3 regions of the Streptomyces sp. NPDC001502 genome follow, and region 1 is predicted to be linked to each of the others. Evidence: riboswitches for the same ligand, from Rfam matches in the RefSeq annotation. Region 1 holds a riboswitch; each other region holds the start of a gene.

The links. A riboswitch is a leader RNA that binds a small molecule or an ion and turns the genes downstream of it on or off. The one in region 1 is predicted to bind guanidine.
Region 2: it holds a riboswitch for guanidine, as region 1 does, so the genes downstream of both, ACFY0D_RS11550 (Ohr family peroxiredoxin) here and ACFY0D_RS32430 (MBL fold metallo-hydrolase) in region 1, are expected to answer to the same signal.
Region 3: it holds a riboswitch for guanidine, as region 1 does, so the genes downstream of both, ACFY0D_RS39120 (multidrug efflux SMR transporter) here and ACFY0D_RS32430 (MBL fold metallo-hydrolase) in region 1, are expected to answer to the same signal.

What each region holds. Positions count from the first base shown of each region.
Region 1 is NZ_JBIAVW010000024.1:2,474-12,841, forward strand. Features, by position in the region: gene ACFY0D_RS32395 (acyl-CoA dehydrogenase) at 1-37, opposite strand, end outside; gene ACFY0D_RS32400 (winged helix-turn-helix domain-containing protein) at 770-1,321, shown strand; gene ACFY0D_RS32405 (hypothetical protein) at 1,519-1,827, shown strand; gene ACFY0D_RS32410 (hypothetical protein) at 1,840-3,168, shown strand; gene ACFY0D_RS32415 (hypothetical protein) at 3,365-4,039, opposite strand; gene ACFY0D_RS32420 (protein kinase) at 4,017-5,753, opposite strand; gene ACFY0D_RS32425 (hypothetical protein) at 6,114-6,479, shown strand; gene ACFY0D_RS32430 (MBL fold metallo-hydrolase) at 6,569-7,447, opposite strand; guanidine-III (ykkC-III) riboswitch at 7,459-7,526, opposite strand; gene ACFY0D_RS32435 (hypothetical protein) at 7,677-9,677, opposite strand; gene ACFY0D_RS32440 (purine-cytosine permease family protein) at 9,765-10,368, opposite strand, start outside.
Region 2 is NZ_JBIAVW010000005.1:428,621-438,988, forward strand. Features, by position in the region: gene ACFY0D_RS11510 (3-oxoacyl-ACP synthase III family protein) at 1-448, opposite strand, end outside; gene ACFY0D_RS11520 (gala protein) at 983-2,119, shown strand; gene ACFY0D_RS11525 (ankyrin repeat domain-containing protein) at 2,116-3,795, shown strand; gene ACFY0D_RS11530 (AAA family ATPase) at 3,792-4,997, shown strand; gene ACFY0D_RS11535 (VWA-like domain-containing protein) at 5,010-6,194, shown strand; gene ACFY0D_RS11540 (hypothetical protein) at 6,354-6,545, shown strand; gene ACFY0D_RS11545 (hypothetical protein) at 6,568-6,783, opposite strand; guanidine-III (ykkC-III) riboswitch at 6,907-6,969, shown strand; gene ACFY0D_RS11550 (Ohr family peroxiredoxin) at 7,043-7,531, shown strand; gene ACFY0D_RS11555 (hypothetical protein) at 7,518-7,967, shown strand; gene ACFY0D_RS11560 (peptidoglycan recognition family protein) at 8,001-8,792, opposite strand; partial or broken gene ACFY0D_RS11565 (MFS transporter) at 8,917-9,324, opposite strand; gene ACFY0D_RS11570 (nuclear transport factor 2 family protein) at 9,466-9,942, opposite strand; gene ACFY0D_RS11575 (SDR family oxidoreductase) at 9,939-10,368, opposite strand, start outside.
Region 3 is NZ_JBIAVW010000041.1:22,475-32,842, forward strand. Features, by position in the region: gene ACFY0D_RS39060 (PTS transporter subunit EIIC) at 1-415, opposite strand, end outside; gene ACFY0D_RS39065 (PTS transporter subunit EIIC) at 729-2,030, opposite strand; partial or broken gene ACFY0D_RS39070 (glucose PTS transporter subunit EIIB) at 2,249-2,491, shown strand; gene rph (ribonuclease PH) at 2,597-3,322, shown strand; gene ACFY0D_RS39080 (hypothetical protein) at 3,428-3,808, shown strand; gene rdgB (RdgB/HAM1 family non-canonical purine NTP pyrophosphatase) at 3,825-4,439, shown strand; tRNA gene ACFY0D_RS39090 (tRNA-Leu) at 4,494-4,566, opposite strand; gene ACFY0D_RS39095 (HNH endonuclease signature motif containing protein) at 4,614-5,135, opposite strand; gene ACFY0D_RS39100 (HNH endonuclease) at 5,132-5,776, opposite strand; gene bcp (thioredoxin-dependent thiol peroxidase) at 5,906-6,373, opposite strand; gene ACFY0D_RS39110 (DUF3618 domain-containing protein) at 6,481-6,801, shown strand; gene ACFY0D_RS39115 (GroES family chaperonin) at 6,845-7,186, shown strand; guanidine-III (ykkC-III) riboswitch at 7,252-7,321, shown strand; gene ACFY0D_RS39120 (multidrug efflux SMR transporter) at 7,353-7,673, shown strand; gene ACFY0D_RS39125 (transglycosylase domain-containing protein) at 7,691-10,159, opposite strand.

The DNA of each region.
Region 1 (10,368 bases):
GCACCGGCGTCACCGACAGGCCCGAGCGTCGCTGCATGGTGTGTGAGCTGGGTGGACGGTGGTGCCATGGGGGATGGCGGTCGTCATGTCGACTACTCCGGAACATGGTCGGGCGGCGTCGGCCGGTTGCTGAACGTGAGGGAGGGGCGCGAGGGGTGGGAGGCGGGGGTGGGTGGGCAGGCCGGTAGACCTGGACGTTCCGCCGTGCTGCGCGGGCGCGTGCGGTGGGCTCCGGAGATCATCCGAGGCAACTCTCCGACGCAGCGGGCGTATTCCTACCTTTCCCATCGGAGTGATAGGAATACTCGCCCCAAGCGGCCTCCCCGGCAAGAGTGTGACCGGATGGTGGACGCTTCGATCTCGAAATGAAAGACGATGCAGGTCAGAGGCGGACCCGCAGTTATTTCCTATGAAATCAGTAGGGAAGTGTTGACGCGTGCCCGCCGCGCACCCCACCATGTGGTCATGTCCCCGTCGCAGCCGTTGCTCGTACGCCGCAGGCACGTTGACTTCCGTCTCGTCGCCAGCGCCGTCTGCCGACCCGTTTAGGGCTTCTTCGACAGGGTGATTCCCCGACGCGCGCCGGTGTGCCGGCTGCCGTTCGTCTCTGTGCGCCGCGCTCGCCGTTCCCCCGGCCCCTCAGCCGTACGGGTCCGCCCGGCGTAGACGCGCCGATCCTCCCGCTCGCATCCGTTGCGGAGACCCCTGCCCCGTCGTGGCCGAACACCCGGCATCCGTATCCGACTCCGAGCAGCCGAAGGGGTTCATCGTGACCACCGCAATTCCCGCACCCGCCCTCCGCCGTTCCCCGGCCCCGCGCCTCCAGCTGGTCGGCGACCGTCCGCCCGTCGCCTCCGTCCACGAGACCGACGGCGGCCGCGTCGCATACCTCGTGTTCCTGCCCGCGAACGTCGACCCGGTGGCGGTGATGAGTGCGCACGGCATACGCCCGGAGATCCGTCCCCTCGCGCCCGGGACGTCTCCGGCCCCCGAGCCGGAACCGGCTCGGCACCTGGAAGCCGATCACTCCGACGACGCGATCCGAGTCGATCACGCGCGGCGGCTGGTCGAGGTCGACGGGCGCGAACTCGATCTCACCTTCCTGGAGTTCGATCTCCTGGCCCACCTCGTGGCGCACCCGTACACGGTGCACACGCGTGATGCCCTCATCACGGGCATCTGGGGTTATGGGCACATCGGCGACGGCCGTACCGTCGATGTCCACGTGGCCAGGCTGCGCCGCAAGCTCGGCCCCGCTCACCGGGACCGCATATCCACCGTGCGCCGCGTCGGCTACCGCTACGTTCCCGACCACCGGTAGGGGGTGTCCCGGCGGACACGGCCGAGGCCGTGAGTCACCCTCTCGGAAAGTGGGAGATTCCCGATTCGGCCAGCGAACGTCTGTTTCGCGCCGGTTAGGGTGGATGCGGGTGTCGGGCTGTCCGGTGAGTGTTGTGCTGGAGGAGATGCGCCCGTCGGGGGCAAGCGTCGGACAGCGTGATCAGGGGGTCTTCAGCGATGGCTTCTCTGCACTACGACATACTCACCGATCCGGCTCCGCTCCAGGTGCCGGTCGCGGGTGAGGAACGCCAGGGATCGGTCTACATCGTCGTCTCCAATCCGACCATGGACGAGGTGATCTGGTACTCCATCGAGATACGGGTGCCCTGCGGCCAGGCGGACGGTGATCTGACGGCACACCCGAAGACGATCACCGCGCGGGTCGAGCGGAACACCGCGACGAAGAAGGGGGAGGAGCCGGTCGTCGCCTGGGACGACAACACGGGTGTCCTCACCGTGACCGCCCAGCAGAACACGCTGTTCTAGGAGGCCGGCTCCATGGTCCTGGCCCTGGACGGCTTCCCCGTCTCCAGCGCATCGGGACTGGTGCTGCTGCGCGTGACGGAGAGGGCGGCGAACGGAGCCTGGGTGAAGAAGACCCCCGTGACCCTGAGCCTGCTGAAGCAGTTGCCCAAGGTCCCGCGCAACTTCCGCGCGCAGCAGTCCCTGGTGGCCGGAGGCCAGGACATCGTCCTGCGGTGGGACGGGCCCGACACCCTCACCTACCGGATCCAGGGTCCGGACGGATCCTCGGAGACCGTCGCGCCGACGCTGGGCACGACCGGCTGGCAGTGGTCGCCGGCGGCGGGTCAGGAGCCCAAGCGGGACGCCACGTACACCCTGATCGCCACCTCCCCGGGCGGGCAGCAGCCCGGGTACTTCCTCACCACCACCGTCCACCTGCGCAGCCCCGAGTTCGAGAGCGTCACCGCGACGACCGGTGTCCACAGCCCGTGGGTCGAGGGCACGACGGACCGGGGCCGGATCGTCTTCACCACGCAGGGGGCCCGGATCCGCGACGCCGCCGACGACCTCGGCACCCTCTCCGCCGCCAAGGCCGACGTCGAGACCGTGACCGCGGCGTTGGTCCGGGGGCGCGAGAGTGACGCCGGGTGGATCGGTTTCCCGTCCGACGGAATCAGGGTCGGCCGCGGCGGTGGAAGCGACTTGGGGACCGTCACGGCCGACAAGATCAGCGTGAACGGCATCAACACCCAGTGGGTGGGGGACCGGGACTCGGGCAAGGGATGGGTCGAGTTCCCGCAGTCGGGGGTGAACGTCCGCAAGGGCGGCAAGCAGGACTGGGGAACCGTCGCCGCTGATCTGGCGGACCTGAACGGCATCAACACCAAGTGGGTGCAGGGCCGTACGGCCGCCGACGGATGGATCGAGTTCCCGGCTTCCGGGATGAACGTGTTCCAGGGCGGCGCCGGGAGCCGCCAGTGGGGGACCGTCGCGGCCGACAAGGCCGACCTGAACGACGTGGTCACCCACCGGGCCCAGGTCAAGGAACGCCTCACCCTCCAGGGCGGGCTGAGCGTCGACAACGTGCTGGAGACGCAGGACGGCCCGCCGCGGCTGATCGTCCACGGCCGCCTGGACGCCGAGGGCGAGGTGAAGGCGGACCGCACGGTCACGGTCACCGGAGACCTCACCACCCTCGGCATGCTGCGCGTTCAAGGGGAGTCGCGCCTGCAGGGGAAGGTGAACGCCGGCGCCCACCTGTCGGTCCGTAACGCAGGCGCCTGGATCATGCACACGAACGACGGGAAGGTGGCGATCAACGGCGACCTGCGCGTCCACGGGGCATTCCGCTCCGATTCATGATCGACGAGCGGATCAAGAGCGACTACCGGGCGTGGAAGGAGTCGGCGGGCGGTGCGCTCGACCCGGAAGAGGTGGCCGCGGCCATCGCGTACGCCTGCGGCCGGCCCCGCCACGTCAGGAGCGATTCATTCAGGGTGCGGACGAGGACTCGGCGAGGTCGCGCCGTCGCGAGGAGCTCAGGGCTCAGGCAACGTCGCTAGTGGCAGGTGTAGGTGAAGGTGGTTCCGGCGCGGGCACGGTTCGGCGACAGCACCTCAAGCACAGCGGTGGCCTGCATGGAGCCGGGGCCGTGGAAGGTCCAGCGGAGCGTGACCTCGGTCAGCCGTGCCTTCGGGGCGATGCGCTGCCGCACCGGGCTGGTGACCGTGCCGTCACTGCGGTGCCAGCGGTAGCTCACCGTTCCGTCTTCCCCGTTGCTGCGGATCGTCGCCAGCACCGCCACGGTGCTGTCGCAGCCCGCAGTCGAGGAGCTGGGACGTACGGTGACTCCCGTCACCGACAGCGGATCGCCGGTCTGCTGCCGGACGAGGAGCAGCGCAGCCACGAGCACGGCCCCCGCCACGAGAAACCGACGCCGGAGGACGCCGCGCCTACGTCGGGCACCGGCGGTGTACGGCGCGCCCGAAGGCTCGGGGACGGTGCCGTGCCACACCGCCGTGAGGTTTCCCAGGCTGCCGGGCGCGGGCACGGTGGGCGCGGGCGCGGTGGAGTGCACGTCGCCCTCGGACGACGGCATGCCCCAGACAGCATGGTCCAGGAGGGTGGCGCTGGTCGCCTCGTCCGTCGGGTGCGAGCGGGGGAGGAACGAGGTCAGCTCTTCGTCGTACGGTCCGGGTTCCATGGCCGGCTCAGAGGATCGGGTTGCAGTCATCGGCGTAGAGCACCTTGTACGTGCCGCTGCCCGTTGCCGGCGCCGGGTCGCTCGACACCTGAACACCCCAGTACGGGAACGGATCGCCGGATCCGAACGTGTGGGCGTACGTCTTGCTGAACGAGGTCTGCCCGGCGGGGATGGTGATTCTGTCCGTCGCCACGATCGGGCCCAATCCCCGGGTGTTGCCGTGGAACCAGGTGAGGATCAGCGTTCCGGCGGAGACGCCGTCGGATTTCACGGATGCGACGGCCTGGGTGCCGAACTTTCCGGAGCAGCCGTATTGGGAAAGGGACACGGCCAGCACCCGCACGGTGGGGGACGTGGCGGGCGGTGCGACGGGGGGTGTCCGAGGGGCCGCGTTGGTCGTGGAGGGCGTCGGCTGAGCTGCCTGTTCCGTGGAACCGGGTGCTGCACCAAGAGAGGACGACGACCCCCCGGCCACCGTGGAATTCTCCATGCCACTCCCGGCCCCGCTGCCGGCAGCAGTCCCCGACTGTCCAGGAGTGGGGGCGATGGTGGAGCCGGGCCCCGTGGTGCGGGTGCCGGCCGAGGGGCCGGGCATGCCGGGTGAGACGGTCGAGCCGGCGGCGTGGGGGGCGTCGGGAGCGCCTGTGGCGCCTGTGGCGCTGTCCTCCGTGTCGTCCTGTTCGGCGATCGCAGACAGCGCGAGGATCCCGGTGAGCAGAAGGGCGGCAGACGCGGCGACGGCCGTCGACTTGCGTCGGCCGACAACGCCGCCTCGGGATCGGGGCCGACCGGACGCCCGCGCCGAGGCATGTGCCTCTGCCGTTCCTGTGGTTGTCGTGGCGAGCGTGGTGTCCGCCAAGGCCGTCGTCGCGGTCACGACGTCGTTGGGAGAGCTCACCAGCATCGGCATGAGTGTGAGGAGCGCGGCCATTCTGCGGTGCCCACGCACTTCCCAGTCCTCGCCGTACGCGCTGGACGCCAGCGCATCCAGCTCACGGACGAACGCGGCAGCACTCGGCGGCCGTTCCACGGCCCGCTTGGCCAGGCCACGGCGAATCAACGGCCGCAACGCCTCAGGAACTCTGTCGTCGGGTATGGGCGCCTCGATGTGCTGCACCGCCAGTTCGAGAGCCGTGGTGCCCGGGTACGGCTTGGAGCCGACCAGGCACTCGAAGAAAACGGCCGTCGCGGCGTAGACATCGGTGACGGGGGCGACGGGGCCCCCGGTCCACTGCTCGGGAGCCATGTAGGGCGGGGTGCCGGCGACGCCGGAGGCATCCCCGCCGGCCACTGCGATCCCGAAGTCCACCAGCTTGGAGCAGCCGTCAAGGTCCACCAGAACGTTCTCCGGCTTGTAGTCCCGGTGCACCAGTCCCGCCTCGTGAGCTGCGGCGAGGCCGAGCAACGATCCCTTGAGCACGGTGAGGGCCGCCTCAGGACCCGTGGGGCCCTCCTGGCGCAGCAGCGTCCTGAGGGAGACGCCGTCCACCAACTCCATGACGATCGCGGCGCCTTCTGGGTGCTCGACGTAGTCGTCGATCCGTACCACGTACGGCGACCGCAGGCCCATCAGCAGACGGGCCTCGGCGCGGAAGGCGGTGCGCGCGCCGTGGGTCAGATACTTGATCGCCACCGGGGTACCGGAAGCCTCGTCCAGAGCTTCGACGACCCTCCCGCAGGCACCGGCGCCCAATTCCCTGCCATGGGTGTAGCCGGGAACCTTCCACTGTGGATGTGCGCTCATGTCCCCGTGGTCCATTACTGCCCTCGCATGCATTGTTGCCGTGCGCGCCGGGGAGTATGCCTCCCGCCGCACCGGCAGCCGGCCGGCCGACTGCTGCGGTCAGTCAACCGGTCACCTGCGTCGAGGCGCATGAGCAACTGCTACTCACCCAACTCGCGACATCGGCCCGCGTCCACGAGATGCGACAAGCTCGCCGTCCGCTACGAGGCCGCCGTCACGATCGCCGTCATCAACGCATGGCCATGACCTCGCTCGCCAAGCCGGGCCGGCGGGAAACCCGGTATCGATGCAGGTGGCCAGGCATTTGGCCTGTGGCGCATGCATCAGCCCCGAAGACGCGACAGGCGCCCGGCTCGTCGTGTGTCGCCGGAGCCGGCCCGGCGCCAGGCGTTCCGGCTCACGACAGAGGGCGCTGATGTGGTCCTGGTCGGCTACTTCTCTGCGAAGCAGAAGGACTTCGACACGCTCATGTCGTCGGCCGCCACAGAACCGGCAGCGCGTGGCGCGCGGGTCGCCGTGCAGATCGTGCAGCGACGAGGCGTTTCGGACGGCGGGGTCCGGAAGATGACTCTGCCCTACTCCTCGCGGACCCTGCTGAGTTACGGGAAGGTCCGCGAGGTGGCTCAGGCCTGCGACCAGGCCAACGCTGACGCAGTGGTCTTCGTCGCCACCTTGGCCGAGCGCCGGCGGCGCACGCTGACAGCCGTGCTCGGCCCCCCGCCGTGAGTCTTTCCGACGTCCTGGCTGCCGGCTGACCGCTCACTCGAAGTGGCCTTTTGCGCAGGACCTGGTACTGCCGTGGCTTTGCGCGTGGCTCACTCGTCCGGGCAGATGACGAAGAGAGGGAAGGCGAGCCGGCGGGGCTGGTTGCCGATCTCGTCGAGTGCGGCGCGGATCTCGTGAAGGTGGCCGGTGGTCATCTGCAGTGGGGGTTCGTGGGGCTGGTAGGTGGTGCGGACCGGGTAGTCCACGCCCGGTTCGGTGGTCATCTCGATGTGACAGCCCATGACGTGGGTGACCGGTCTGCGTTCGCAGAACTCGATCAGCCGGTCGATGGTCCGGGCGAAGGCGTTCCGGTCCTGGATGTAGAGGCGGCCCGGATAGACCGTGTCGCCGGTGAGCAGGAACCCGGTCCACGGGTCGTAGAACGTGACGGCTGCCTCGTGGTGCCCGGGGGTGGCCAGGCAGTCGAGCCTGCGGCCTCCCAGATCGACGCTCGCCGTGGCGGTGGGGTTCTCGTCGAATCCGAAATACTTCCAGGCCGAGGGGAGTTCTGCCGAGACCACTGTGGTGTCGGGACGGTCGGCGAACTGGCCGTCGCCCGCGATGTGGTCGCCGTGGGCGTGTGTGTGCAGCACCAGCAGGTGGTACTCCTGGCGGGGGTGGCGGGCGAGCCAGCCGTCGACGAGCTGGTCCACCACCAGACGCAAGGGGAAGAACTCACTTGACGCTGTGGCGCCGGTATCGATCAGCACTGCCCGGTCGTTGCCGAACAGCAGGAACAGGAACGGCGCTTCGTAGTTGATCGCCATGTTCTGCCGCAGGATGACGGTGTGCTCGTCGTACTCGTAGACCTGGATGTCCGGGTCGGTGTTGTGCTTGGACGAGGGCGAGCCGTGGATCCAGCGGACGTCCAACTCGCGAGGCCGAGAAGCCGGGCCGTCGAAATCGATGAAGGATGTACCTGCAGCCATGACGCCTCCTGAGTGCGTCGTCTTGGCGGGCCGGGTACGGCGCACATCTCGTCCGGGGTGGGCACCTACGGGCCTCCGCCGCGACGCTACCACGAGAATGATCTACGGCTCTGCTGCCCGGCATCTGTGGCTGAGTGCTCGCGCTTCCTACCGACCGGATGTCCGGAAGGCAACACCGGTCCCCTCCCGCAGCAGGTGACTGCCACCGGGTGACCGGGTCTCCACGTGGTCAGAAGGGCACGACGGATTGCGTGAGCGCAGCCAGAGCGGCCTGCGGCCGGATACTCTTGCCGGCCAGGCCGGGAAATCCGCCCCATGCGAGGCATCCCCGCAGGTGTCCGACGAACGGGGCGGTCCCACCGCGCCCGCGGTGAAGCTCCACGTCCGCGAAGGGTCCGGGGAGGCGGACGGTGTCGACCGGCTCCGGCTGCGCGTCGCGGGGGTTCGCCTTGAACGACGGGCCAGGACCGATCGTCAGGTCCAGCGGCGCATTCATGCCAAGACCATCCCTCTCCTCGCGGGCCCACCTCTCCGCCTCGGCGACAGCCTCTTCGAGGGGAAGGACGACGAGGGGATCGAAGTGCGAGAGGTACATGAACGGGTACTTCTCCGGGACGTGGACGATCTCGTGCCTCTTCGGCTCCGGGCCGTGCCTGTTCGGGTCGTGGCGGAACTTTTCCGCACTGCCGGACAGGTCCACTGAGCCGACGACGAGATAGAAGGCGCGCAGCGAAAGCGGCAGGCGTCCGCCCGTGAGCCTCTCCACCCTCTTCACGGACCGGAGTGCGTCGCGCGGGGGCGGGACGAGGGCGCGCGCCTTCTTGTGGAAGGGGTACGCCTCGGCGCGCAGCCTTTCAACGACAGCCTCCAAGCCGCACCGCACCCACTCCATCGTCTCCATTGCGACGGCCTCGGCCTGCGCGGCGAGCGCCTTCGGTGGTCTCCGGTCAAGCGCGGCCAGTTCCTCCCACACGCGCTCGTGCTCGCCGGCGCGATAGCGCTCGATGAGATCGCCAGCAGGTGGCTTCACCGTGCTCCTGGCCGCTGCCTTGCGCTTGCGCTTCCTCACACGAGCCGCGGCCTCGTCCACGATCCCGGGGTCGAGCCGGCCGAGGAGTGCTCGCGCCGTCGCGCCGAGCTCGCGGTCTTGCGCGGCCATCAGGGATCGTTCGATCCAGCGAGGCTCGGCAGTCGCCTGCGCGGGCGCGAGCTTTTCGAGTACGGTCCTGGCGGACTCGCTCCGGTTGTCGCCGGAACGGAGCGCCTGCTCCTCGAACAGAGGCGCCAGGACGTCAAAGGCACGCGAGGGGTCGGCGCGCAGCAGCGCATCGATCGCGATCGTCTGGCGATCGTGACGGTCGTACTCGTCGATCGGGACGCCCGCCAGCGACAGAGGCGAGGCTGCGGCTTCGAGGGCCTCCGGCGTCCCGATCTCAAGCAGGCTCTGCCCGGCGGTGGCAAGGAATCGCCGTTGCCGAGTGAACAGCTCGCGCAACGCGGGAACAGCAGGTGCGTAGCGGGCCTCGGCCAGGCGATGCGCGAGCCAGTGCGTGAGGCCTCCATCGTGGCCGTCCACCGCGGAGAACCAGCGCGTCTTCAGGAGCGCGTCGAGCAGCCCCGCGCCATCCTGAAGTGCCGGATGCTCGCTGAAGAGGCCCGCGCCCTCGGCTTGGTCGAAGCGGAGCTCGCCGGCGCTCACGCAGGCGATGAGGGCAGCGACCGGTATGTCCGCGATCTTGCTCTTCGGGATCTCGCCGGGAGCGAGTGACCGGCGACGGAGCATGTCGAGGAGGATCTCAGGCGACGCCGAGCGGAGGTCTCGCTTGATGATCTTCTCGGCGCGCCCCCGCATCACGAGCTCGAACGGAACGCGGTTGTGTCCGAAGGTGAAACCGCCGAGATCGATCCGCATCACTTCCAGCGCAAAGGACATGGCTGCGGCGGGCGCGACCACGGCGAGGACCTCGACGGCCGCGCTCAAGGCATCGGGACTGCCGTCCGTGAGCGCCGCCGTGAATGCCTCGCCCGTCGGGTAGCGCCGGACCAGAGGGCAGACGCCGCCCGTCCAGAGGCGACCGGCGAAGGTCTCGCCGACTCCGACACCCGTGCACGCCGCGGCCGCATGCAGTTCGGCAGGGTCGTGCGCGCTGAGCGCCTGGACGATACGGGAGTTGACGTCATCGATCAGGGCGGTCGGATCGACGTGCGCTGTTCCGGGATCCGCGGGCATGACCTGATTCCCTCCTTGCCGAGCCTCACCCGGCCGTGTCCTGGTGATCCACCCGGTCCGGCGGCCGCCTGCCGGGCCGCGGACGGCTCACATACTCCGTACGGACTTGGGCGGTCGGGCCTCCGCCAGGGGAGACGCGGCATTCCGCTTTCCGGCCAGCGCGGCGTAGAGGATGCCGCTCACCAGCAGCCCCACGAGGAACGAGACGTCGGCGCCGTCCATGGCTTCCGCGACCGGTCCGCGGAAGAAGGTGGTCGAGATGAACGGGATCATCGCGACCAGACCGATGACGTACGAGGCCAGGCCGCGCCAGGACCAGCGTCCGTAGATGCCCTGGTCGTCGAAGATGTCACGGATCACGTACCGACCCTTGCGGATGGCGTAGTAGTCGACGAGGTTGACCGCGGTCCACGGGACCAGGAAGTAGAGCATCAGCAGGACGAAACTGCTGAAGCCGGCCAGGTAGTCGTCGGGCAGGGACAGGGCCACCGCGAGCACCACCGCGCCGACGGATACGACAACGGCGGCCCGCAGGCGGCTCGTCGGCTGCTCCCGCCGGAAGGCGTCCACCGCGCTCACCGCTGTGAGCATCGCACCGTAGGTGTTGACGCCCATGACGCTGATCAGGGCCAGAGCCGATACCAGCACGACGAGTGAGCCGAAGCCCGCAACGATGCCGTTCCCGGTCCGG
Region 2 (10,368 bases), on a different contig from region 1:
GGCCGCGCCGGACGGCACCGGAGCGGATCATCCGGTCGAGCAGCCACACGCCGGTCATCATTCCGGCGCAGGCGTTGGAGACGTCGAAGTGGATGGCGGAGCGGGCACCCAGCTCCCCGGCCAGCATCGCGGCGAAGGACGGCTCGAAGGTGAAGCGACCACCGTCCTTGAAGCGGGTGATCGAGGCCGAGAGGACGATGTCGAGGTCGGCGGCCCCGTAGCGGGAGGACTCCAGCGCGTCCCGGGCGGCGGACAGGGCCATCCCGAACGAGTCCTCGCCGGCCGCCGGTTCGGGGTCGTACACGCGCCGTTCGGTGATCCCGGTGATCTTCTCGATGTCCGCCTCCCCCAGCCCCGGGACCAGGGCGGCGAGTTGAGGAGTGGTCTGGACTGTTGCCGGAAGGCAGACGCCTAAGGCTTCTATTCGGCTGTATGCGGTGGTGCTCATGTGTGTGGCTCTCCGTGGCGGTCCGCCCGGGGCATGGGAGTGCCAGGGCGGTGGTTGACAGAGGGATTCAATGGGCGTCCGGGGAATAACGGACAGTCAAGTTACCGTAGCGTACGGAGATGTCGACGATGTGTCAGGGCTTCACAAATAAGGAATATGTGGTCGAATATCGGCCACCCGTCGCGATTTGTCGCCGCCCGCCGCTGCCGCGACACCAAGCAGAATCCGAGCCTCCGCCCCTCTCGGCGGCGCTCACGCCCTCGAAAACCTGTCCGGAACCACTCGGTCCACCTCGCAGGGCGTGACGGCCGCGACGATCGCGCACGGACCAACCGGCCAAACTGGTGATCGATTTCCGGCCGCCGGGTGGGTATGATCGCCGGCAGCAAGGCCGTAGCGCAGAGGTCGTCGCGCCCACGCATCGAGCTGGAGGACGTCGGTTCGAATCCGACCGGTCTTGCGTCTACTTCCGCAGTTCTCCCTTCAAGTCGTGATGGACGCCGGGCACCGGCGAATGAAACCGGTGGAGTGGTGATGACACAGCCGACACCCGTACGGTGCCCCGCGATCGAGCACCCCGACCTGCCACCGGCCGACCCGGCCGGCCTCGACCCGCTGCTCGCCCGGCTCGCCGCGGACCGGTCCGTCGAGACCGACGAGACCTTCCCGCTCGGCACTCTGCGCACCGACGGCCGCGTCGACCTCTGCAAGCAGGGGCTCGGCCCGGCCGGCGCGGCCCGCCTGCTGCCGGCCGCCACCGCCTCCGCCCACGCCAGGCACCTGCTCCTCGGCACCAACGCCATCGGCGACGCGGGCGCCGGCACCCTGGCCGAAGCCCTCACGGGCGACCACGGGCTGCACACCCTCTACCTCGGCTGCAACCGGATCGGCCCGGACGGGGTGAGCTCCCTCGCCGGCGCCCTCGGCGACGACACGACCGTCCGCGCCCTCTGGCTCAAGCGCAACCCGCTCTTCGGGGACGGCGCCCGCACCGTGGCCGCGCTGCTGCGCCGCAACACCGCCCTGCGCACCCTCGACCTGGTCAACACCGGAATCGGCGCCGACGGCGTACGCCTCCTGCTCGACGCCCTGCTGGAGCGCGAGCAGCCCCTGGAACGGCTCTTCCTCGGCGGCAACGGCCTCGGCCCGGACGCCGCCCCGCTGCTGGCCGCCCTGATACGCGAGGCCGGGGTACGCGAGCTGTACGTCCCCGCCAACCACCTCGGCGACGAGGGCGCCGCGGCCCTCGCCTGCGCCGCGGCCGACTCCGCCCACCCGGTCCGTCTCGGGCTCGGCGGCAACGGCATCGGCGCCGCCGGAGCGCGGAGCCTGGCCGCCTCCCTCGGCGGCATCGAAGGGCTCGACCTCGGACGGACCATGTCGGAGCGCAGCCTCGGCTCCCCCGGCAACGACCCCGGCGACGAAGGGGCGTACGCCCTGGCCGCGGCCCTCCCCGGCAGCCCCCTGCGCCGGCTGGAGCTGCGCCACACCGGCCTCACCGGACGCGGTGCGAAGAGCCTGCTCGCGGCGGTGCCCGCGGACAGCCCGCTGGAGTACGTCGGGCTGGGTCCCGGCCTGCCCCGACGCGTGAAGCGCTCGTTCACCGAACGGCTCCGTCCCGCCCGGGCGGCCCACCCGGACCTGCTCGCCATCGGCAGTGTGTACCGGTGAGCGGGGAGAACGCCGAACTGCCCGGCGGCCTGCGGCCGGAGAACCGTCTGGCGTGGCGGCGGATCCGCCGCCACGCCGTGCCCGGCTGGATGATCGAGCAGGCCACCGCGCACCGGCTGGCCGGTGACTGGCGGGCGGCCTGCGCGGCCGCCGCCGTGGACGTCGGCTTCGAGCTGCCCGACCTCGCGGCCCGTTACGGCGCCTCCGTGGCCGAGGCGGTGTCGGAGGACCTGCGGTACCTCGCCCCGGACCTGCTGCGCTGGCACCTGCCCCGCTACGGGGGCGGCCGCACCACCATCGCCACCGACCTGCGGATCCTGCTCGCCTCCTACGGCGGCCCCGGCGGTCCGACCCTGTCGGTCACCACACCCCACATGAGCGAAGGCCCGCAGCGGCTGCGCCTGCACTGCGCGCCGGTCACCACGAAGAAGTGGAACGTGTACACCGGGCGCGGCTTCGCCGCGGAGGACTGGACCGCGGTCCGGCCGTTCTGGGACGCCCGCCGCGCGTCCGAGCTGGGCGCGCGCTTCGCCGACCCGGACGGCCTCGCCGAGCGGATCGCCGCGCTGCGCGCCGCAGGGGACACGGTCGGGGCCTATGCGGCGGCGGGCATCGAGTGCGACCTGAGCGTCCCCGCTCCGCAGCCCTACCAGCGCCCGACGGACCCGAAGGCCATCCTCGACGGGATGCCCATCGACCTCGGCCGGCTCGTACCGGAGGTGGCCCGGCTGGTGGCTGCGGGAGCGGGCGACCGCTACCGGATCGCGGCGAGCTGGCGCTCCTACCTGCTGCTGGAACACATCGGTCCCGACGGGCTCCGGGCCCGCGTCGTCGAACAGGCCGAGGCACTCGCCGTACCGGCCCTGCCCCGGTACGCCTGGCAGCGGCTCCCCGATCCCGAACTGGTCCGGACCGGCCTGATCTCCCCGCGCGAGCTGCACCCGCTGGTGTCCGCCGCGCTGTTCCCCGGCGCCGGGCCGGCCGTGGCCCCGCCCGTTCCCGACACGGGCAAGCCGGTACGCGTGCGCTGCCGCGGCGGATGGCACGAGGTGCGCTCACGCGGCGGCGTACTCGACGTACCGCACACCCCCGAGGAGCAGCGACGCGAGCGTGCCATGCGGGCGTTCGGCGGCGCGGTCTCGGGGTGCTTCGCCGTGCAGCAGAGCTGGACCACGGGCGAGGGGCGGCTGCCGCGCGCCCTGCGGGCCCAGCGGCACGAGCTCTTCCTGCGCATCCAGCACGGCGACACCCCGGGCGTGGTGGCACTGCTGGACGCGGGTATGGACCCCCGGATCCGGGACGCCCGCGGCCGCGGCCTGCTGCACACGCTCAACCTGCTCGACCACAAGGTGCTGCTGCCCCGGCTGCTGGCGGCCGGACTCGACCTGGAGGCACGGGACAACGGGCAGCGCACCCCGTTGCTGTCCGCGGTGCACTGGGGCGGCTCGGCGGATCTGGTCAGGGACCTGCTGGCGGCCGGCTCCCGGACCGACGTCACCGACGAGATGGAACTGTCGCTGTCCCAGGTGATCCGCCGCTACAGGCGCACCGACCTCACCTTCCTGCGGGACCGCGTCGACGAGGAGTTCCCCGGCATCGGCGCCGACTGGTACGACGAACACATGGAGTACCGCGAGGACGACGAGGACGACGAGGAAGAGGACGACGACGCGTGAGTGCGACCCAGCCCCAGCCACAGCCCGCCCGAGCCCTGGCGGCCGCCGACGCCCTGGGTGCACGGCTGGGCGCCACCCGTACCGAACCCGCCAGCAACCCCCAACTGGAGGCACTGGCACTGGCCGTGACGGCCAACCAGCCCGTCCTCCTGTGGGGTGAGCCGGGCATCGGCAAGTCCGCCGGCATGGAGCAGCTCGCCACCGCGCTCGGCGTGCGGCTGGAGACCGTCATCGCCAGCGTCCACGAGCCCTCCGACTTCGCGGGGCTGCCCATCGTCGGCGAGGACCCGGCCACCACGGGTGTCCCCATGGCCCCGCCCGACTGGGCGGTCCGCCTTGCCCGTACCGGCCACGGGCTGCTGTTCTTCGACGAGCTGTCCTCCGCCCCGCCGGCCGTGCAGGCGGCCCTGCTGCGCGTGGTCCTGGAGCGCCGGGTCGGCAGCCTCGAACTGCCGGCGGCCGTACGGATCGTCGCCGCGGCCAATCCGCCCGCCAGCGCCGCGGACGGCTGGCACCTCAGCCCGCCGCTCGCGAACCGCTTCGTCCACCTCGACTGGACGCACGACCCGCGGACCGTGGCCCGCGGCATGGCCGGCACCTGGCCCGAGGTGGCCATCCCGGCCGTCGATCCCGCCAAGGCCTCCGGTTCGGTCGCCCGGGCCCGCGGCGCCGTCTCCGGCTTCCTCACCGCCCGGCCGGGCCTGGTCCACCACATGCCGGCCGAGGCCGCCGGACGGGGCCGCGGCTGGCCCTCCCCGCGTACCTGGGAGATGGCCCTGCGGCTGCTGGCCACGGGATACGCGGCCTCGACGGGCCGGGAGGCGCTGGCAGCCGCGCTCACCGGCGCCGTGGGCGAAGCCGCCGGGATCGAACTGCTCTCGTACCTCGAACACCTCGACCTGCCCGACCCGGACCGGGTGCTGGCCGACCCGGACGCCTTCGCCCTGCCCGAGCGCGGCGACCGGCAGCTGGCCTTTCTCATCGCCGTGGTCGCGGCCGTGCAGAGCGAGCTCACCCGCCCCCGGTGGGAGGCGGGCTGGGTGGTCCTCGCGAAGGCCGTGGACGCGGGCGTGCCCGACGTCGCCGCCCGCGCCGCCGCCGACCTCGCCGCGATGCGCGACCTCGACTGGCCGGTGCCCGCCGGCATCGACGCCTTCGTGGAACTGCTCCAGCTGTCCGGCTCGCTGCCGGGCGGCAACTGAGCCCGGTCCGCCGTGCGCCCGGAGCTGGACCGAGCGAAGCTGCTGGCAGCCCGTTACAAGGCCGCCGAGACCCGTCCGTACCTCGCTTCCGCGCTGTACGCCCTGACCGTCGTCCCCTCGGCCGGGGTGCGCACCATGGGTGTGGACCGGCACTGGCGCTGCTACGTCTCGCCCGCCTTCGTCGAGGCGACCCCGGTCGTCGAACTGGCCGGGGTGTGGATCCACGAGGTGGCGCACCTGCTGCGCGACCACCACGGCCGGGCCGGGCGTCTGCCGGCCGCCGACCAGCGCGATCCGGTCCGGGTCAACATCGCCCAGGACTGCGAGATCAACGACGACCTGCTGGCCGACGGGCTGGTGCTGCCCGAGGGCCGGATGGAGCCCAGGCTCTACGGCCTGCCCACGGGCGGCCTGTTCGAGACCTACCTGCCGGCGATTCCCCCGACGCTCCACGGGCCGGACTGCGGTTCCGGTGCGCACGGCACCCCCGGACCCTGGGAGCTGGGCGAGGACGGCGGCCCCGCCCGGGTCGGCCCGGTGGAGGCCGAGGCGCTGCGCCGGCAGACCGCCGAGGCCGTACGGGCCCACCGGCGCACCCGGGGCCGGGTCCCCGAGGGCTGGGCCCGGTGGGCCGAGGAACTTCTGGAGCCCTCCGTCGACTGGCGCCAGGCTCTGTCGGGAGCGGTCCGCGAGGCCGCCGCCTGGGCGGCCGGCGCGGTGGACTACACGTACCGCCGCCCCTCGCGCCGGACACCCGCGCTCGGCGGCCGGGTGGTGCTGCCCAGTCTGCGCAGGCCGCTGCCGCGGGTGGCCGTCGTCATCGACACTTCGGGATCGATGGGCCCGGACGACCTCGCGGCCGCCCTCGCCGAAGTCACCGGCGTCCTGCGGGAGGTGGGCGTCGGCGGGAACCGGGTCGCCGTCCTCGCGTGCGACGCCGACGTGCATGCCGTGACCCGGGTGCGCAGTGCCGGCGAGGTGACCCTGGCCGGTGGCGGGGGCACGGACATGCGGGTCGGCATCGGTGCGGCCCTGGCCCTGCCCGACCGGCCGAACGTCGTGGTCGTGCTGACCGACGGGTACACGCCGTGGCCGGAGGAGACCCCGTCGTGCCGGCTGATCGCCGCACTCATCGGCAACTCCCCGCCCGCGCCCCCGCCCTGGGTGGAGACGGTACGCGTCGACCTGGCCGTGTGAACCCAAGTGACGTGCCTCCGGCGGCCTTTGCCGGCACGGCACCGGCGCGGCACCGGCGCGGCCTCCACAGCATCTCCAGTCACCCTCTGTGTTTAACGTCCCGTGATTTGGTAACAAGATGTAGTGACAGGCAGTCAATACTCGACGAAAGGCAGGACCATGAATCTCGTCAACGTGCTCATCCTCGTCGCGGTCCTCGCACTTGTCGGCCTTCTGATCGCGGCCCCCAGCGCCACCGTGCGGCGCAACCCGTTCCCGGGCCGGCGACAGCGGGCCGGCCATCGCCGCTCGGGCGCTCCCCGGTCGACCCGGGTACCCGGTCAGCGGGGCATCCGGCACCACGCGCCCTGACCCCGGGCACGGCGGCCGGCCGTCAGACGGATTCGGTGGCGAAGAGCTCCAGGTGGGCGCAGTGCGGGCAGCGGTACGCCTCGATGCGCCGCCGGGGCTTCCCCAGCCGTTTGGCACCGCCGAACATGCCGCGTTCCAGCGCCCCGGCGATCCAGCGCGCGTACCCCCGGGCCCCCTCCCCGGCGTCCTCGACGAATCCCGGCTCCAGGCCGACGCCACCGCAGTACGTACATCTCATCGCGTCCACGGGGCGAGTGTAGGAAGCGGGCCGCGGCGCCGGCGACCGGGGTCGGCGCCGCGGCCCGTGAGGAACTTCACCGCGGAGGATGTCTCCGGGCCGCGGAGCGCGTTGCTAGATTGTCCGGCGGCCGGTCCACGGCCCCGGACGAGATGCGCCGTACCCGGTTACGCACGACGACGCGAGGTGCCGCACGAGCGGCGCCGTCCGCTGTCCGCACCCGGGCAGCGTCCTCGTCGAGCAAGATGGGCCGTACGTCATGACCGTGCCACTCACCCGCAGCCTGTACCGGACGACCGCGCACGCCGCGGGGGGACGTACCGGATCCGTCCGCACGGACGACGGACGCCTGGACGTCCGCCTCGCCCCGCCGCGCAAGAAGGTGCCCGGCACCACCAACCCCGAGCAGCTGTTCGCGGCCGGTTTCGCCGCCTGCTTCACCTCCGCGCTCGCGGAGGTCGCCGCCGAGTTCGGGGCGGACGCCTCCACCGCGCGCGTGGCCTGCGAGGTCCGGCTCGGCACCACGGACACGCCCGCGGGCTACGGCCTCGCGGTGGCGCTCACCGTCAGCCTGCCCGGGTGGCGGGCGGCGGACCTCCAGCCCCTGCTGCACCGGGCGGACGCGGTCTGCCCGTACTCGCAGGCCGTACGCGGCAACGTACCGCTGACGCTCCTGGCCGTGGAGGAGCCCGCCGAGGACACCAAGGACGCCGAGGCCATCGAGCCTGCCGCCGATGACCGCGCCTGAGCCCGGGCCGGCCGGGCATGTCCCGGACGGCCCCGGCGTCCCGGTGCCCGAGCACGGTGCCTGGCTGCGGCGCGGCATCAGCCGCAACGGCGGACCCCTCGTCGAGGACCGCGAAGTGGTGTGGCTGCAGGCCGGGTCGTACTACGCCGACAGCCGTGGCTTCGCCGGTACGACGTCCTTCGACGGCTCCCAGGTGCACTTCCACCACCTCACGGGCGAGCCCGGGGAAGACGCCGGCACCTTCCGGTGGGACGGTGCGAACCTCGTCGAGCGGGGCACCAACCCGGACGGCGGCACCTTCCTGGAGATCTGGACCCCGCTGCCCGCCGCCGACGGCGCCTGCGGCTCCTGGTCCGGCCCGGACCACCACGTGGTGCGCGTCGGCCGCCACGTGGTGCATGTCGATTCCCGTGCCGGTACGTACTGGCGGCTGTAGCCCCGGGTGGTGGCCCGGGGCGGCGGCGCACCGTCAGGGCAGGAGACCGGCCGGGAGGTATTCCGCGTACTCCGAGGCCGGCCGGCCGGTGGCCTGGCGGACCAGCTCCTCGATGGGGTCGGCCGCCTCCTCCGGCGCGGGCGTGCCGAGGCGGGCGGCGACGTCCTTGCGGAGGGTCGGGAGCAGTGCGTAGAGGTGGTCGCCGGGGCAGGCGGTGGCGTTGAAGTCGCGGTGGCCGTAGATCTCCGACGCGGCCAGGCCGTACTGGTCGCAGATGTGGGCGCACAGGTCGGCCAGGGCCGCGTACTGGGCCGCGGGCGGGTCCTGCGAGGTGTACGTGCCTTCGTTCTCGATGCCGATCGACACGGTGTTCTGTCCGACGCAGTGCGCCGCCCGCACCTGGCGGGTGCCGGTGCGCAGCTCCGCGAGGCTGTTGTGGCGTCCCTCCAGCACGAAGGCCCCGCGGCTGACGGTGAAGTGCTGACCCGTGTCGATCCAGCCCTGCGCGTCCATGTGGTACGTCTGGATCGCGCGGGCGAGGGCGAAGGCGCGCTGCTTCGAGTAGTCCGTCACGTTCGCCGTCGCCGTGTGGTGGACGATGATCCGCTCCGGGCGGTTGTCCAGGACGACGACGGCTTCGGACGCCGCCCGCGCACCCCAGGCGGCGCAGCCGATGATGTCCGGGGCGGCGGCGGACGCCCGCCCCGCCGTGGCGAGCGGCAGTGCCGTGGCGGCGGCGAGGGCGAAGGCTCCCGTGAGGACCGACCGGCGGGTGTACGGGGCGGTGGCGCGCGTGGACGGCTGGTGCGGTGCGGAGAAGGTCATGCGGCGCCATTGAAGGGGACTCCACCTCCACCGGTCGCGCAGACACACCGCGCAACCCCCCGGACGTACCACCGCCGGTGACCCTGCCGGGAGCCCTCGTCGGCGCCGGATCCCGGTCGGGGCCGCCGACCCCACCCGACTCGGTGAGGTCGGCGAAGATCAGCGGTCCGCTGATGCCTCCCGCCGCGGTGCCGAGGGCGTGGAAGAAGGCGATGGAGCACACCCGAGAGCAGGTACGTGGAGGAGATCATGATCCGGCGCCCGAGCGTGTCGAACAGCTTCCCGAGCAGCAGGGGGCCGAGGAAGTTGCCCGCGGCGATCACGGCGAAGCAGTAGCCGGTCCGGCCCCGAAGCCGATGCTCTTGCGCTGGTGGATGGTGATCTCACCGGCAGGCGGCGGGAGCCGCTCGCCCTTCTCCTCCTCGATCCGCTGCTCCACGGACGACACCAGTTCCTCGGCGTCGTCCGCCCTGCCGTGGATGAACTGCCAGCGAGGGCTCTGCGGAACGTGTCGGCGTACGAGCAGGGCGACACACCTGCCGCTGCCCGTTCACGACCTGGACCGTCGGCCGTCAGGAGACGAGACGGCCCAGGGGGTGTTTCGCCCATCAGGCCGGGCTCGCGGTGCCTGGCACGCACGCTCGCTGATCCGGCCTGACCGACAAGACACCCCCTAGCCGAGGCCCGGCGCCTCCTCCCCATCGGTCCACCAGACACCCAGTCTCTGGCGGACCAGGTGCCAGCCGCCCTCGGGGCTCCGGCGGAAGTCCCAGTCGTACGGACCGCCCATGGAGTAGGGCGAAGAGCTCTGCCCGCTCCCCGTCACGGCGACGAACCACATGTACCCCACGCCCGTCGCCCGGTCCTCCTCCACCTGGAAGTCCATGTTCAGAATGTGGTGCTGCATGCTCGGGAAGTGCGCCTCCGCCTCCTCCACCTTCGCCCGGACCGCCTCCCTCCCACGGATCTCTCCCCACGGCCCGAACTCCAGCACCGCGTCCTCGGCCCAGCACTCGATCCAGGTCCGCCAGTCCTTGCGGTCCAGCGCCCGCCAGCCGCGGATCATGAGCCGCCGCAACGCTTCCTTGTCCTCCAGGACCCGCAGTCGGCGCAGCAGGTCCTCGTACGCACCTTCGGCCCCCGCGGTCACTGCGCACTCGCAGCGGGGCGTACGACGATCTCGTTGACGTCGACCTCCGTCGGCTGGGCGACGGCGTAGGCAATGGCGTCGGCGATGGCGGACGCCGGCAGCGCCACGGCGCGATAGGCCTTCATGGCCTCGCGCGCGGCAGGATCGGAAATCCCTTCGGCCAGCTCCGACTCGGTCACCCCCGGGGAGACCAGAGTGACCCGGACGGAGCCGTCCGACTCCTGGCGCAGCCCTTCGGATATGGCACGGACGGCATACTTGGTGGCGCAGTAGACAGCCGCGGTGGGCGACACCTCGTACGCGCCGACGGAGGCGACGTTCACGAAGTGCCCGCCGCCCTGGGCGCGCATCACCGGCAGGGCGGCGGCGATCCCGTGCAGCACGCCCCGCACGTTCACGTCGATCATCCGGTCCCACTCGTCGACC
Region 3 (10,368 bases), on a different contig from region 1:
GGTTGTTGTACGTCGCGGCGACGTCGACACCCTTGTTCTCGGTGGTGTTGATGATGGCCTCGGTCACCGGGAACGCGGTGAGCACGTTCTTGTAGACGAGGAAGCCGACGAGGGCCGCGAGGGCGGTGGAGCCGTCGGCCTTCTTGGCGAAGCCGATCGCGACACCGATGCAGAACAGCAGCGGCAGGTTGCTGAAGACGGCGTCACCGGCGGTGGCGAACACCGTGGCGACCTTGCCCCAGCCGAGACCGTCCGCGCCGAAGACGTCGGGCTGACCCAGACGCAGCAGGATGCCCGCGGCGGGCAGGACGGCGATGGGCAGCTGGAGGCTGCGGCCGACCTTCTGCAGGCCCTGGATCAGGCCGGATCCCCGCTTCTTGGCGGGCGGCGCAGCGGCGTCAGTAGCCGTACTCATAACTTCCTCCGGGGGGAGCAAGGCGCCGCCAAGGGGGTGGAACCAAGAGGGACGGCGACGTCTCAGAAAGGGGGACACGCCGCCGGGGGAAGCGGTCGTGGTCTACACCAATTCATGGTGTAGACCAGTTGTAACACGGTGAGGGTTAGATAAGGAACCTTCGATTTCCTGTGGCCTGGATCACATCCCCCAGGGGATGCCGAAGGGCCCCCGGATCGTGATCCGGAGGCCCTTGACGGACCGTTCGGTAACCCTGCGGGGACCGGGCCTGCCGGGCCGACGGGGCCGACCGGGCTGGCAGGGCCGACCGGGCTCAGGCCTTGGTGGTCTCCGACTCCATCGCCGCGATCTCCTCGTCCGACTCCCGGCCGGGCGTCGCCAGGTCGAACTTCGTGATCGCGAAACGGAACACCACGTAATAGACGAGCCCGAAGCACAGGCCGATCGGAACGATCAGCCAGGGCTTCGTCGCCAGGTGCCAGTTGATGACGTAGTCGATCAGGCCCGCCGAGAAGCTGAAGCCGTCCTTGACTCCCAGCCCCCACGTCACCGCCATGGACACACCCGTCAGCACCGCGTGCACCGCGTACAGCGCGGGTGCGACGAAGAGGAAGGAGTACTCCAGCGGCTCGGTGATCCCGGTGACGAACGAGGTCAGGGCCACCGACAGCATCAGGCCGCCGACCTCCTTGCGCCGCTGCGGCTTCGCGCAGTGCGTGATCGCCAGCGCCGCCGCCGGCAGCGCGAACATCATGATCGGGAAGAAGCCGGTCAGGAACAGGCCCGCGGTCGGGTCGCCGTGCAGGAACATGTTGATGTCACCGTGGTACGTCTGTCCGTCCGCCGCCGTGTACGACCCGAACTGGAACCAGATCGGCACGTTCAGGAACTGGTGCAGGCCGATCACCAGCAGCGCGCGGTTCGCGACGCCGAAGATGCCGCCACCCCAGGCGCCGAGCCCGCGCAGCCAGTCGGAGAAGCTCTCCAGTGCGTCCCCGACCGGCGGCCAGACCCACAGGCAGAGCGCGGCGAAGGCGATCGCGACGAAGGACATGACGATCGGGACCAGCCGTCGGCCGTTGAAGAAGCCGAGCCAGTCCACCAGCTTCACCCGGTGGTACCGCTGCCAGAAATAGGCCGCCAGCAGCCCCATGATGATGCCGCCGAAGACCCCGGGATTCTGGTACGTGTACGCCACGAAGGTGTCGTTCGGTTTCAGGCAGCCGCCCCCGATGTCCTTGGTCCCCTCCGGGCAGGCCTTCTGGAACGCGTGCAGCACCCCCCGGTAGACAAGGAAGCCCGCCGTGGCCGCGAGGGCGGTCGAACCGTCCGCCTTCTTCGCCATGCCGATGGCGACGCCGATGCAGAACAGGAGCGGGAGGCCGAGATCGGGGTCGAGCAGCGCCCCGCCCGCTCCCGCCATCACCTTGGCGACGTCCGTCCACTGCAGGCCGTCCTTGCCGAACACGTCCGGCTGCCCGAGCCGCAACAGGATGCCTGCCGCGGGCAGTACGGCGATCGGGAGCTGCAGGCTGCGCCCCATCTTCTGCAGCCCCTGGAACAGGTTGTTCCGCCAATTGGGCTGTGGCGCTGCTTTGGAGATGCTCACGCTCATCGGCGTCCTCCCTGACCGGCCCGTTTTGGCTGCCGCAACACTTACGGCACACTGGTGTAGACCAGTTGTGGGCGGGTTGCTGCTGATCGTCATCATTCGGCAGAGGCCCGTCATGTGCCTGCGTAGATGGGCCAACCGTGCGTTACCGTGACAAAGCGGACCGTGCAGGTGGGTAGCCATGTACCGGCCGCCGAGACCCGTTCTTCGAAACACTCAGGGAGAAACACATGGCCACCAAGGCTGAGAAGATCGTCGCCGGGCTCGGCGGCATCGAGAACATCGAAGAGGTCGAGGGCTGCATCACCCGCCTGCGCACCGAGGTCATCAACCCCGACCTGGTCGACGAAGTCGCACTCAAGGCCGCCGGCGCCCACGGCGTCGTCAAGATGGGCACCGCGATCCAGGTCGTCATCGGCACCGACGCCGACCCGATCGCCGCCGACATCGAAGACATGATGTGATCCGGACTCCCTAGCCGGATCCCAGCGGACCCCGTCCCGGAAGCCCCGGACGGGGTCTTCGCACAGCGGCACAGGCCCGGGCGGGCAGGGACTAGGCTCGGAGCCATGTCTCGCATCGACGGCCGTACGCCCGAACAGCTCCGCCCGGTCACCATCGAACGCGGATGGAGCAAGCACGCCGAGGGCTCCGTCCTCGTCTCCTTCGGAGACACCAAGGTCTTCTGCACCGCCTCCTTCACCGAAGGCGTTCCGCGCTGGCGCAAGGGCAGCGGCGAAGGCTGGGTCACCTCCGAATACTCGATGCTGCCCCGCTCCACCAACACCCGCGGCGACCGCGAATCCGTCCGCGGCAAGATCGGCGGCCGCACCCACGAGATCTCCCGCCTGATCGGCCGCTCCCTGCGCGCCGTCATCGACTACAAGGCCCTCGGCGAGAACACCATCGTCCTGGACTGCGACGTCCTCCAGGCCGACGGCGGCACCCGCACCGCCGCCATCACCGGCGCCTACGTCGCCCTCGCAGACGCCGTCGCCTGGGGCCAGAAGAAGAAGTTCATCAAGGCCGGCCGCAAGCCGCTCACCGGCACCGTCGCCGCCGTCAGCGTCGGCATCGTCGACGGCGTCCCGCTCCTCGACCTCTGCTACGAGGAGGACGTGCGCGCCGAGACCGACATGAACGTGGTCTGCACCGGCGACGGCCGCTTCGTCGAGGTCCAGGGCACCGCCGAGGGCGAGCCCTTCGACCGCAAGGAACTCAACGCCCTCCTCGACCTCGCCGCCGGCGGCTGCGCGGACCTCGAAGCCATCCAGCTGGGCGCGCTCGAACTGTAAACGGCAACCGCCGGGCCCGGCCCGGCGTCCAGGAAGATACGGGCGCACGGTCTCGAAGCCGTGCGCCCGTCCTCGTAGCGTCCAAGCCCTCAGGGGGAGAACCGCATGAAGCTCCGCATAGCGGCCGTAGCCGTGGCCGCCGTACTCACCGTCCCGGCCCTGTCCGCCTGCGACGCGATCTCCACGGCGATGGACTGCGCGAACACGGCCGTGGCCATCACGGACGGCGCGAACGACCTCCAGCAGGCCGTCTCCCAGGCGGGCAACAGCCCCCAGGACGCCCAGAACGCGCTCAACCAGATCGAGTCGAACCTGAAGAAGATCGGCGACCAGACGGACAACGCCGACCTGGGCAAGGCCATCGACTCGATGAACACCGCAGTCAAGAACGTCCGCACCTCGATCGAGAGCGGCAACAGCGTCCCGGACATCCAGCCGGTGGCGGACGCGGCCAGCGAGATCTCCAAGGTCTGCACCCCGGGCTGACCCGGATAATGGGCGCATGACCTCGACGCCCAGCCGCCTCATCCTGGCCACCCGCAACGCGGGCAAAGTCTCCGAACTCCGCGCGATCCTGTCCGACGCCGGCCTGCCGCACGAGCTGGTCGGCGCGGACGCGTACCCCGAGATCCCGGACGTCAAGGAAACCGGCGTCACCTTCGCCGAGAACGCCCTCCTCAAGGCCCACGCCCTGGCCCGCGCCACCGGCCTCCCGGCGGTCGCCGACGACTCCGGCCTCTGCGTGGACGTCCTGCACGGCGCCCCCGGCATCTTCTCGGCCCGCTGGGCCGGCACCCACGGCGACGACAAGGCCAACCTGGACCTGCTGCTGGCCCAGCTCGGCGACATCGCCGACGAGAACCGCGGGGCCCACTTCGCGTGCGCGGCGGCCCTGGCCCTCCCGGACGGCACCGAACGCGTCGTCGAGGGCCGCCTCCTCGGCACCCTCCGCCACACCCCGTCCGGCACCGGCGGCTTCGGCTACGACCCGATCCTCCAGCCGCAGGGCGACACCCGCACGTGCGCGGAACTGACCCCGGCGGAAAAGAACGCCATCTCCCACCGCGGCCAGGCCTTCCGCGCCCTGGTCCCCTTCGTCCGCGCCCTCCTGGGCTGACGCAACAAGGCCTGGCCTCCCGAGACTCGGGAGGCCAGGCCTTGTCGTACTGAGTACGCCCGGTCGGATTCGAACCGACATACATGGCCACCTAAAGGCCACCGCTCAGCCGTTGGCGTACGGGCGCGCGCCAGAGACACTCTACTGCGCGTCACGCCCTGCACGGGAGCGGATTCAGTGGCCGCGCAGGCCTCCCCGGCACCAGGTGTTGGTGATCGCATGACAGTTGGGGCACAGCAGGCGCAGATTCTCCTGGCGGTCGTCGCTCCAGTCGCCGTTCACGTGGTCGATCTCCAACGTCATGGGTAGCCCGCCCCACTCGGGCGGCGTTCCGCACATGCCGCAGAGCTCCGGAACCCCGACCTCGCGAAGCGCCCGCCGCAGCAGGTGCGTGCGTGTTCGCCGCTTGCCGTCATGCTTGATCAGGATGTCCGACGCGGGCTTCATCGGCATGGTCCCCGGCTTGCCACGTTGGTGTGCTTGCCCGAGGAAGTGGGAAGTGGAGAGGCCCTCCTCGGCGATCCGCTGCTTCAGCGCCTTGCGATGGGTCCCGGGCCGGGCGTGGCCCAGGCGCCGGAAGACCTCCGCCAGCGAGTGGGACGACGCGACCGCCTCACGTAGCGCTTCTCGGTCCGGCGTGTCGCGGCGCCCGTGGTCCCGACGTTCGCGCGTGCGGCTTCCTTCTTCGCTGCTCATCGACGGCGCCCCTTCGCGCGGCCGCGGTAGGTATCGGTGGTCGAGTGGCAGTTGGGGCAGAGCAGCCGCAGGTTCTCGGGAAGGTTGTTCCGCCAGTCGCCGTCCACGTGATCCACCTCCAGCGGTAGCGGGTGGCCTCGCCAGGTCGGCGGTGTGCCGCACATCCGGCACACCTCGGGCACGCCCAGTGCGGCGAGTGCCTGCTTCAGGTGCGCGCTCTGTGCACGCCGGGCGTCCGGTCCGTGCTGCTTGACCAGAAGACTCTCCGGGCTGCGTCGGGTCTTGGGACGTCCGGCAGGAGAAGGCAGCTGGAAATGGGAGGTGTCTATGCCGAACGCCTTGACCCGCCTGCTGATATGGGTGTGGTGGCCACCCACGACCTCCAGGCCGAGATGCCGCAGTACCTGGCACATGTTCGTCGAGTCGGCGACCGCCGCCGTCAGGATCTCCCTCGTCCACTTGACGGCTTCCGCTCGCTCGAAATGGGACGTGTCCACGCCCAGCTTCCGCATGCGGTCGTGCAGATAACGCCGCGAGCCGCTCTTCGGGTCGACCCCCAGCTTCCCCAGTGCCTCCGACAGCGTGCGCGACGTACGCGCCGCCTCCGCGAGGCGTTCCTTCGTGTACGGGCTGATCGGCACCCCGGCCCCTCCGTTCCGGCCACGCGTTCGTGGCCTCGCACGGATCAACGAACCGATATGCGGGTAGTTACGTCCGATAAACGGAACGGCCCGCACCGGATGGTGCGGGCCGTTCCGGTGGGGCGGGGGTCAGAGGCCCAGGTCTTTGATGATCTTGGCTACGTGGCCGGTGGCCTTGACGTTGTAGAAGGCGTGCTCGACCTTGCCCTCCTCGTCCACGACCACCGTGGAGCGGATGACCCCGGTGACCGTCTTGCCGTACAGCTTCTTCTCGCCGTACGCGCCGTACGCCGTCAGCGTCTCCTTCTCCGGGTCGCTGACCAGGGTGACCTTCAGGTCCTCCTTCTCGCGGAACTTCGCCAGCTTCTCCGGCTTGTCCGGGGACACGCCGATGACGTCGTAGCCGTGTCCCGTCAGGAAGGACAGGTTGTCCGTGAAGTCGCAGGCCTGCTTCGTGCAGCCCGGGGTCAGCGCGGACGGGTAGAAATAGACGATCACCTTGCGGCCCTTGTGGCCGGCGAGCGAGACCTCGTTGCCGTCCGCATCGGGCAGGGTGAAGGCGGGGGCGGTGTCGCCCGGCTGGAGTCGCTCGCTCATCGTGACACTCTCCTCGGGAGGGGATCGGTATGCCATGAGACTAAGCTGACAGACTGTTCATGGCGGACTACGCCCCACACGACCACGACGACGACGGAGGCAGCGCGGTGCCGGAAGCCAGGACCCCCGCACAGATCGAGGCGGACATCGTCCGCCGCCGTGAGCAGCTCGCCGAGACGCTCGACGAGATCGGCGTGCGCATGCACCCGAAGACGATCATCGGGGACGCGAAGGCACGGGTCGCCTCGACCGTCGACCAGACCGCCGGGCGGGCCTTCGCCACGGTGAACCGGATCGTGACGGATCTGCGGGACGGTCTGCGCCACGACGACGGGGCTCCGCGCGTCGACCGGATCGTGCCCGTCGCGCTGGTCGCGGTGAGCCTGGTCGGGCTGCTCGTGGTGTCGGCGCGCCGCAAGCGCGGATGACCCTGAGCGGTACGGGACGGGCGCGGGCAGGTAGGTTCGGGGCGTGAGCGAGAACACCACCCACGACAAGCTGCCCATTCGCATGCTGCACGACCGCGTGCTCGTGAAGTCCGATCTGCCGGAGGGCGAGCGGCGCTCGGGCGGCGGCATCCTGATTCCCGCGACGGCCGCGGTGGGCAAGCGGCTGGCCTGGGCCGTGGTGGTCGCGGTCGGGCAGAACGTCCGGACGGTCGAGCCCGGTGACCGGGTGCTGTACGACCCCGAGGACCGTGCCGAGGTCGAGGTGCGGGGTGCGACGTACGTGCTGATGCGCGAGCGGGACCTGCACGCCGTGGCCGCGGAGCGGCTGGAGGGGTCGGAGGACTCCACCGGGCTGTACCTGTAGGTCCGGGTGCAGGTCCGGGTGCAGGACTGAGAAGGGGCTGGTGGCGCAGGTCACCGGCCCTTTTCGCTGCCCTTTGCTACGGTGGAGGAGAACCCGACGAGACGCGCCGTACCGGGTACGACAAGACGACGCACCCCGTATCGCTCGATGTCTCGGAGGTGCCGTCATGGCATGGGTTCTTCTTCTCGTCGCCGGTCTGCTCGAAGTCGGCTGGTCGATCGGCATGAAGTTCACCGACGGTTTCACCCGGCTGTGGCCCAGTGTGTTCACGGGTGCCGGGATCGTCGCGAGCATGGTGCTGCTGTCGTACGCGGCGAAGACCCTGCCCATCGGTACGGCCTACGGGGTGTGGGTGGGCATCGGCGCCGCCGGCGCGGCCGTGCTCGGTATGGCGGTGCTGGGTGAGCCCGTCACCGCCGCGCGGATCTTCTTCATCTGTCTGCTGCTGGTCGCCGTGGTGGGGCTGAAGGCGACCTCCGGTCACTGACCGGAGGTCTGCCCCGGCTACTCCAGGAACGCCGACGGCGGGCGCAGGCCTTCCGCCGGGCCTCCGTCGCTGCCCTGTGCGCTGCCCTGGGTGCTGCCTTGTGTGCTGCCTTGTGTGCCCTGGGTGGTGCCGCCCTGGTCGCTGCCCTGGGTGGTGCCGCCGTTGTCCTGGCCGCCGTTGTCCTGGCCTCCGTTCACCGGGCCGCCGTTGTCCTGGCCGCCCTGGTTCTGGCCTCCGTTGTTCTGCCCGCCTTGGTTGCGGCCGCCCGTCGAGTTCGACGGGGAGGGCCGGGTGGAGCGTTCGGGGGTGCTGGGCGAGGGTTCGCCGGGGGTTTCCTGCGGCGGGTTGGATTCCGGGCTGGGCGGCGGCGGGGGCTGGGCCGCGCCGGGCTGGAGTTCCAGGTCGAAGTCGACGGGGTCGGTGCCTTCCAGGGCGGTCTTGGTGTAGGCGGCCCAGATCCGGGCGGGGTAGCCGCCGCCGCCGATGCGGGCCTCGCCGAGGGCGCCGTAGAGGGATTCCAGGGTTCCGGTGTCCGGGTCCTGGCCCATCATCGAGATCACGGTGACCAGGTCCGGGGTGTAGGCCGCGAACCAGGCCGAGCGGTCGAGTTCGCCGGTGCCGGTCTTGCCCGCGGCGGGGTGGCCGGCGGCGAGGGCGGCCGTACCGGTGCCGTTGTCCACGACGCTGACCAGCATGGACGTGGTGGTGTCGGCGGCTTCGCGGCTGATGGCCTGGGTGGGGGTGCGCTGGGGGAGGCCGATGGTGTCGCCGCCCTTGGTGATCTTCTCCAGGAAGGTGTAGGGGGTGCGGCGGCCGTGGTCGGCGAGGGTGGCGTAGGCCTGGGTCATGTCCAGGACGCTGGCCTGCAGGGTGCCGAGGGCCATGGCCGGGCCGGGTACGAAGTTGGGGGTGTTCTCGGGGATGCCGAGGTCGATGGCGGTCTTCTTGACCTTGCCGGTGCCGACGTCGACTGCCATCTGCGCGTAGACGGCGTTGACGGAGAGGTCGGTGGCGGTGTTGACGGTGATGTTCCCGTAGGAGACCTGGCCCTCGTTCTCGGGGGCGAAGCGGATGCGGCCGCCGACGACCGGGCGTTTGTTGTCGCCGTTGTAGATCGTGTTCGGGGTGATCCGGCGGCCGTCCTGGGTGCGGGAGTCGTTCTCGACGGCGGCGGCGAAGACGAAGGGCTTGAAGGTGGAGGCGACCTGGTAGTCGTGGCGGGTCGCGTTGTTCACGTACTGCTTGGTGTAGTCGATGCCGCCGTACATGGCGAGGACCTTGCCGGTGGCCGGGTCGATGGAGACGCCGCCGGCCCGGACCAGCCGGTCGGCCTTGCGCTTGTCGGGTTGGAGCTTGTCGACCATCTGGTCGTTGACGGCGTCGACGAGGGCGTTCTGGCGGCGTTTGTCGATGGTGGTGGTGATGCGGTAGCCGCCTTCGGCGAGGGTTTTGTCGTCGAGGATGTTGTTGTCGACGATGTAGTCCTTGATCGCTTCGACGAGGTAGCCGCGCTGGCCGGACAGGCCGGCGGCGGCGCGGACCTTGCCCGGTTCGGGGAACTGTGTCGTCGCGCGTTCGGCGGCGGGCAGCCATTCCTTCTTGACCATGCCGTCGAGTACGTAGTTCCAGCGGGCGAGGGCGCGGGGGCGGCTCTGGGGGTGGGCGACGACGTCGAAGGCGCTGGGGGAGTTGAGGAGGGTGGCGAGGTAGGCGCCTTCGGCGGTGGTGAGTTTGCCTACGTCCTTGCCGTAGTAGGCCTGGGCGGCGGCCTGGATGCCGTAGGCGTTGCGGCCGAAGTAGCTGGTGTTCAGGTAGCCCTCAAGGATGTAGTTCTTCGACTTCTCGCGACCGAGTTTGATCGCGATGAAGAACTCTTTGACCTTTCGTTTGATCGTCTGTTCCTGGCCCAAGTAGTAGTTCTTGACGTACTGCTGGGTGATGGTCGAACCGGACTGGGTGCCCTTGCCGGTCGCGGTGTTCCAGGCGGCGCGGAGCATCGCCTTGGGGTCGACCGCCCGTTCGGAGTAGAAGTCCCGGTCCTCGGCGGCCAGTACGGCCTCCTGGACGCTCCGGGGGATCTGCGACAGCGGCACGTTGACGCGGTTGACCTCGCCGTCGCGGGCGATCTGGGAGCCGTCGGAGTAGAGGTAGACGTTGGACTGCGCGGTGGCGGCGGCGTTGGCCGGCGGGATGTCGACCAGCAGGTAGCCGGCCACGAGGGCGCCGCCGATCAGCAGGGCGATGAGCAGGATGCCGCCCAGGACCACGCGCCAGCTGGGAAGGAAGCGGCGCCAGCCGGTTCTCCTGCGCCGCGCCTTCTTCCCCGCTCCGCCCTGGTGCATCTGCTGAGCCTGCTGTGCCTTCTGTGCCTGCTGTGCCTGCTGTGCCTGCTCCGGCGGTGACGGTTCTGCCCGCGGCTGCGGTACGTCGGGCGGGGTGTCGGGGTCGCGAGGGGTCCAGCCCGGGGGTGGTGACTGGTCGCTCATCTCCAGGACTCCTCGACGCCGTTCAAAATATCCACTTCTGTACCTCATGGTGTCTACCCGATGGCCGCTGATTCCGCTCCGGACGGGCATAAATCGGTCGCGTGGCTCGCCCCTCCGCACTAAGCTCGCGCGCTTTGGCCGACGTAGGAACGACGTGGGAAACGGAGGGATACGGTGCGCCGGAGAGTGCGTCGCGCAGTGCGCGGCGG